2 linked regions of the Magnetofaba australis IT-1 genome follow. Each later gene encodes a partner of the first gene's protein in a complex. Links are inferred from orthologs where the notes say so. Each region holds a gene or a part of one and is shown on either strand. Other genes may lie near its edges.

Region 1 (3,080 bases):
CCACCGCCGCATCGCTGGTGCCGGCGCACAGCACCGCCACCAGTCCAATCGGCTCGATGTCGCTGGGGGTCTCTCTATAGAGACAGCGGGCGGTGGCGTTATGGTGCAGTTGGGGAAACAGTTCCAGCAGAGCAGCCGCGCGCTCGGGAGCCACGCGGGTGACCAGCAGGTCGCGGTCGTGGGGCAGCGCGCGGGTGAGGATCGCCTGCAGATGGTCATCACGCTTGCCCTCGGCCAGAATCACCTCGGGAAAGCCGTGACGCAGTTCGCGCTGGGTGTCGATGCGCGCCACCACGCCGTCGGCGCCGTGGGCCACCGGATCGGCGGGAAAGCCCTTGAGCCGCGCCATGGCGGCGTCGACATCACTGTGGCCCGCCGCCACCGCCTCCAGCAGTTGACGCAATGTTTCGGAATTCACATCGCCCCCGATTGGTCGCGTGGAGAGTTAGAAGTGGGTCCAGCCGCTCTTGCCCAGAGTGAACGGCTCGCCATGCTTGACCACCTCCACCCGGCTCTCCTCGCCCTGAGGCAGGATCTCGCCGATTTCGGTGATGCTGATGTCCAGGTCGGCGGTGATGCGCGCCAGCAGCTCCACCGCGCCGGTGGCCACGGTGAACAGCAGTTCATAATCCTCGCCGCCGGTGATCAGCAGCGACTCCAGATCCGCCGACGCATTGACCGCATTGCGCGCCGCCTCGGACAGGGGAACCCGCTCCAGATCGATGCGCGCGGAGACGCCGGAAGCCTGGCAGATGTGTTTGAGATCCGCCGCCAGGCCATCGGAGACGTCAATGCAGGCGTTGATCACGGCGGAGTCCTGCAGCGCCAGACCCAGCGGCACGCGCGGTTCGGGCAGTTGATGGCGGCGCATCAGATAGGCGCGATCATCGGCGCTGGCGATCTTCAACTGACCCAGACGCTGGGCCAGACCCAGCGCCGAATCGCCGATGGTGCCGGAGACGAACACCCGGTCCCCGGGTTGGGCGGCGGAGCGCAGTTGCGCGCGATCCTGCCCCAACAGCCCCATCATCTGCATATTGATGGCGATACAGCCTTTGGAGGCGGTGGTGTCGCCGCCGATCAGCGACACGTCATACAGCGCCAGCGCCTCTTTGACGCCGCGCGCGAACTCCTCGGCCCAGCTCAATTTGGTCGAGGCCGGCAGCGCCAGCGACAGCAGGCACCAGTGGGGATTGGCGCCCATGGCGGCCATGTCCGACAGGTTGACCCGCACCGTCTTCTGACCCAGCAGGAAGGGGTCGGCGTCGGAGCTGAAGTGCACCCCCTCCATGAGCATGTCGGTGGTCACCGTCAACTGCTGGGTGCGGGGGATCTGCAACACCGCCGCATCGTCGCCCTGGCCCACTTTCAGGTTGTCGTCGCCCGACCCCTGCAGCGGCGCAAACAGCGTGTTGATCAGGCCGAATTCGCCCAGCGCGGCGATGGTTTTGTTGCTCTCGTTGCTCAACCTTATTCCCCCCATTGCCGATAGGGCGCCGCGTCCGCATCACGAATCAGCGCGGCGACCCGATCCAGCACCCCATTGACGAAGCGGCCCGACTGCTCGCTGCCGAACCGTTTGGCCACCTCAATGGCCTCATTGATGATGACATTCAGCGGCGTGGCCGGTTCATACAGAATCTCATGGGCGCCCACACGCAGAATATTGCGCTCGATTACCGATACCCGCTCCGGGGTCCAGTTGTCCACCGCGCGAATCACCCAGCCATCCAGCATCTCGCGCCGGTTCCACACCGCCGGCATCAACTGGTGGTAGTACTCCATATCGGCGCCTTCGGCGTTGCGGTCGTCCGCCGCCTCGCGCGCGGCGCGATCCACCGGCGTGCCCGCCACTTCACAGGCGTAGAGCGCCTGCAGCGCCAACTCGCGGGCGCGATGGCGCGGCCCGCGCGTGGCGTAACGCCCTTTGCCGCCGCCTTTCGGCGGCGCATCCTGTTCCGATCCGTGGTTCGAACCCTGACTCATGGGCCGCTATCCTTGTGCGCCAAACGAACGGCTTAAAACGCCTTGAGCAGATTGACCATCTCCACGGCGGAGATGGCCGCTTCCCAACCCTTGTTGCCCGCCTTGGTTCCGGCGCGGTCGATGGCCTGCTCCACACTATCGGTGGTGAGCACGCCAAACGCCACCGGCACCCCCGACTCCAGGCTCACCGCCGCCACCCCTTTGGTGACTTCCGACGAAACGTAGTCGAAGTGGGGGGTGGAGCCGCGAATCACCGCGCCGAGGCAGACCACGGCGTCGAACTTGCCGGATTTGACCGCCTTTTGCGCCGCCAGGGGGATCTCAAACGCGCCGGGCACGCGGGCGATGGTGATGTCCCCCGCCGCGCCGCCGTGGCGCTGAATGCAGTCCACCGCGCCCTCCACCAAACGTTCGGTGATGAAGCTGTTGAAGCGGCCCACAATCAGGCAGTAGCGATGGCCGGTGGCCGACAGGTTGCCTTCGATCTGCGTCATCTCGCTCATAAAGACGGTTTCCCTCGGGTTGGGAGAGTGATTACTCGCCATCGCCCAGCGCGGCGTCAGAGCCGAACTGGCGCAGCATGTGGCCCAGTTTGTGTTTCTTGGCCTTCAGGTAACGCTCATTGATCTCACCGGCGGGCATCTCGATGGGCACGCGATCCACCACATCCAGTCCATAGCCCTGCAAGCCAATGATCTTCTTCGGATTGTTGGTCATCAATCGCATGTGGCGCACGCCCAGATCCTTGAGCATCTGCGCGCCGATGCCATAGTCGCGCAGATCCGCCTGGAAGCCCAGCTCTTCGTTGGCCTCCACGGTGTCGCGCCCTTGGTCTTGCAGGTTGTAGGCGTGCATCTTGTTGATCAGGCCGATGCCGCGCCCCTCCTGACGCAGGTAGAGGATCACCCCACGACCATCGGCGCCGATCTGCTCCATGGCCGCGCGCAGCTGCGGACCGCAGTCGCAGCGCAGCGAGCCGAACATATCGCCGGTCAGACACTCGGAGTGCACCCGCACCAGCACCGGCTCGCCGTCGTCGACGTTGCCTTTGACCAGCGCCACGTGCTGATTGTCATCCACATCGTTGGTGTAGA
Region 2 (3,287 bases), on another replicon or contig:
GGTGAAAGCCAATGTCCCGCTGGCGGGCATGTTCGGCTACGCCACTGACCTGCGCTCCATGTCGCAAGGTCGCGCCACCTTCACCATGCAGTTCGCCCACTATGAAGAGGTGCCGAACTCCATCGCTGAAGAGATCAAGGCGAAAGCCACCAAATAAGAGATGACGCGAAGCGCCGCTTCGAGCCTATAGATAAGAGCGAGAGAGATCATGGCCAAGGAAAAGTTTGAACGCAACAAACCGCACGTAAACGTCGGCACCATCGGCCACGTTGACCATGGTAAGACCACGTTGACCGCCGCCATCACCAAGACCATGGCGGATGCGGGTCGCGCGGAATTCAAGGCCTATGACGAGATTGACGGCGCGCCGGAAGAGCGTGAGCGCGGCATCACCATCTCCACCGCCCACGTGGAGTATGAGACTGAGAATCGTCACTACGCCCACGTGGACTGCCCGGGTCACGCGGACTACATCAAGAACATGATCACCGGCGCGGCGCAGATGGATGGCGCGATTCTGGTGGTGAGCGCGGCCGACGGCCCCATGCCGCAGACCCGTGAGCACATCCTGCTGGCGCGTCAGGTTGGCGTGCCCGCCCTGGTGGTGTTCATGAACAAAGTCGATCAGGTCGACGACCCCGAGCTGCTGGAGCTGGTGGAGATGGAGATTCGTGAACTCCTCTCCGATTACGAATTCCCCGGCGACGACATTCCGGTGGTGCAGGGCTCGGCTCTGAAAGCCCTGGAAGGCGAAGACAGCGAGATCGGCATCCAGGCGATCAACAAGCTGATGGCGGAAGTGGATGCCTACATCCCTGAGCCTGAGCGTCCGCTGGACAAGTCGTTCCTGATGCCCATCGAAGACGTGTTCACCATCTCCGGCCGCGGCACCGTGGTGACCGGTCGTGTTGAGCGCGGCATCATCAAGGTTGGCGAATCCATTGAGATCGTGGGTCTGCGCGACACCCAGACCACCACCTGCACCGGCGTTGAGATGTTCCGCAAGCTGCTGGATCAGGGGCAGGCTGGCGACAACGTGGGCGTGCTGCTGCGCGGCACCAAGCGTGAAGACGTGCAGCGCGGTCAGGTTCTGGCGAAGCCGGGCTCGATCACCCCGCACACCAAGTTCAAGGCGGAGTGCTACATCCTGAACAAGGAAGAGGGCGGTCGTCACACCCCGTTCTTCAGCAACTACCGTCCGCAGTTCTACTTCCGCACCACCGACGTCACCGGCACCCTGAAGCTGCCCGAGGGCACCGAGATGGTGATGCCCGGCGATAATGTGACGTTGGAAGTTGAACTGATCGGCCCCATCGCCATGGAGCAGGGTCTGCGCTTTGCCATCCGCGAAGGCGGCCGCACCGTCGGCGCTGGCGTCGTCGCTGAAGTCATCGAGTAAGGTTAGTGAGCCATCCGCTCGTCGGGCGGGGCCTGTAGAACGAGGGTACCATGGAAAATCAAAAGATCCGAATCCGCCTCAAAGCGTTCGATCATCGCATTCTGGATCAGTCCACCAGCGAGATCGCGGCCACCGCCAAGCGCACCGGCGCGGACATTCGCGGGCCGATTCCGCTGCCGACCAAGATCAACCGTTATACGGTGCTACGCTCGCCTCACGTGGATAAAAAGTCCCGTGAACAGTTCGAGATCCGCACCCACAAGCGGCTCATCGACATCCTCAATCCGACGCCCCAGACCGTGGACGCGCTGATGAAGTTGGATTTGGCGGCTGGCGTTAACGTTGAAATCAAGCTTTGATCCTTCGGGCCGCTCCCCGCGGCTCTGAAGAAGCAAGCATCCTCCAGCAGTGAAAATGTCTCTGGAGGCAATCGATAATGAAGGGGAACCATTATGCGTGCAGGTCTGATCGGTCGCAAGCTGGGCATGACCCAGATGTTCACCGATGACGGTCAGTGCATCGCCGTCACCCTCCTGAAGTTGGGACCGTGTGCGGTTGTGCAGAAGAAGACCGAAGAGTCGGACGGTTATACGGCTGTTCAGTTGGGCTTCGAAGAGGCGAAAGCCTCTCGTGTGAGCAAATCCCAGCGCGGTCAGTTCGCCAAGGTCAATGTGGAAGTCAAGCGCGTGCTGCGTGAATTCCGCGTCGACGACCCCGAGCAGTATGAAGTGGGTCAGGAGCTGACGGTTGAACAGTTCAACGTGGACGGCTTTGTGGACGTCACGGGCAAGACCATTGGTAAGGGCTTCGCAGGCGGCATGAAACGCTGGGGCTTTGGCGGCGGTCGCGCCAGCCATGGCGCCCACCGCGTGCACCGCGCCCCTGGCTCCATTGGTCAGTGTCAAACTCCGGGCCGCGTGTTCAAGGGCAAGAAGATGGCTGGGCACATGGGCGACGCCACTGTGACCGTGCAAAATCTGAAAGTCGCTTCGGTAGACGTGGAGAACAATCTGCTGGCCGTCAAGGGCAGCATCCCCGGCGCCAAGGGCTCCCTGGTTATGGTGCGGGAGGCTTTGAAAAAAGCCGCCGCCAAGGGTTGAGGAGGAGCTGAGCGATGATATCGTATCCTGTTAAAGACATCGCCAATCAGGAGCTGCGCAGCGCTGAGCTGTCTGAGACCGTTTTCGGTCGCGAGCTGCGCACCGACCTGTTGGGTTTGGCGGTGACCTATCAGTTGGCCAAACGTCGCAGCGGCGCCGCCAACTCCAAAGGTCGCTCCGAGATTAAGGGCGGCGGCAAAAAGCCGTATCGTCAAAAGGGCACAGGCAACGCGCGTCAAGGCACCACCCGCGCGCCACAATTCCGCACCGGTGGTATTGTGTTCGGTCCCAAGCCGCGTGACTTTGCGGTCTCGATGAACAAAAAGATGCGTCGCTTGGCGCTGCAGGTGGCGCTGTCCGCCAAATGCAACGCCAAAGAGATGGTTCTGTTGGACGCGCTGACTCTGGACGCGCCGAAAACCAAAACCATGCGCGGCGTGCTGGACACCATCGAAGCGGGTAAGTCCGCTCTGGTTGTGATTGCCGAGAGTGATCGCAATGTTGAGTTGGCTGCGCGCAACCTTCCAGGCGTGACCGTGCTGCCCTGCGAAGGCGTGAATGTTTACGATCTGCTGCGTCATGACAATCTGGTCATCACGGAAGCGGCGGTGAAGAAGTTGGAAGAGAGGTTGTCATGAGCGACGCCAACATCCTCTATAAAGTTTTGGAAGCGCCCATTGTGACTGAGAAGTCCACCCTGTGCCTCGAAAAGAGCAATCAGGTGGTGTTCCGCGTCGCGCCTTGGGCCAACAAACTGCAGATCAAGTCCGCGGTGGAGAAGCTCTTCA

What was found.
Region 2: the proteins of nusB (region 1) and rpsJ are in contact, whole or in part, in a solved structure (PDB 3D3B), measured with the Escherichia coli proteins. The link is inferred for Magnetofaba australis IT-1 from one-to-one orthologs.

What each region holds. Positions count from the first base shown.
Region 1 is NZ_LVJN01000016.1:191,179-194,258, reverse strand. The notes cover bases 229-2,990. They hold nusB (transcription antitermination factor NusB), read right to left. Parts: upstream 1,987-2,990; coding sequence 1,471-1,986; downstream 229-1,470. Other genes in these bases: MAIT1_RS06005 (bifunctional 3,4-dihydroxy-2-butanone-4-phosphate synthase/GTP cyclohydrolase II), read right to left, coding at 2,521-2,990; ribH (6,7-dimethyl-8-ribityllumazine synthase), read right to left, coding at 2,019-2,480; thiL (thiamine-phosphate kinase), read right to left, coding at 446-1,468; larB (nickel pincer cofactor biosynthesis protein LarB), read right to left, coding at 229-418. Also shown: more of larB, read right to left, coding at 1-228; more of MAIT1_RS06005, read right to left, coding at 2,991-3,080. UniProt on the Escherichia coli protein: Part of the processive rRNA transcription and antitermination complex (rrnTAC). The complex forms an RNA-chaperone ring around the RNA exit tunnel of RNA polymerase (RNAP).
Region 2 is NZ_LVJN01000020.1:1,335,843-1,339,129, forward strand. Bases 135-3,103 are described here. They hold rpsJ (30S ribosomal protein S10), read left to right. Parts: upstream 135-1,449; coding sequence 1,450-1,758; downstream 1,759-3,103. Other genes in these bases: fusA (elongation factor G), read left to right, coding at 135-157; tuf (elongation factor Tu), read left to right, coding at 209-1,399; rplC (50S ribosomal protein L3), read left to right, coding at 1,852-2,499; rplD (50S ribosomal protein L4), read left to right, coding at 2,514-3,103. Also shown: more of fusA, read left to right, coding at 1-134; more of rplD, read left to right, coding at 3,104-3,137; rplW (50S ribosomal protein L23), read left to right, coding at 3,134-3,287. UniProt on the Escherichia coli protein: Involved in the binding of tRNA to the ribosomes. Part of the processive rRNA transcription and antitermination complex (rrnTAC). The complex forms an RNA-chaperone ring around the RNA exit tunnel of RNA polymerase (RNAP).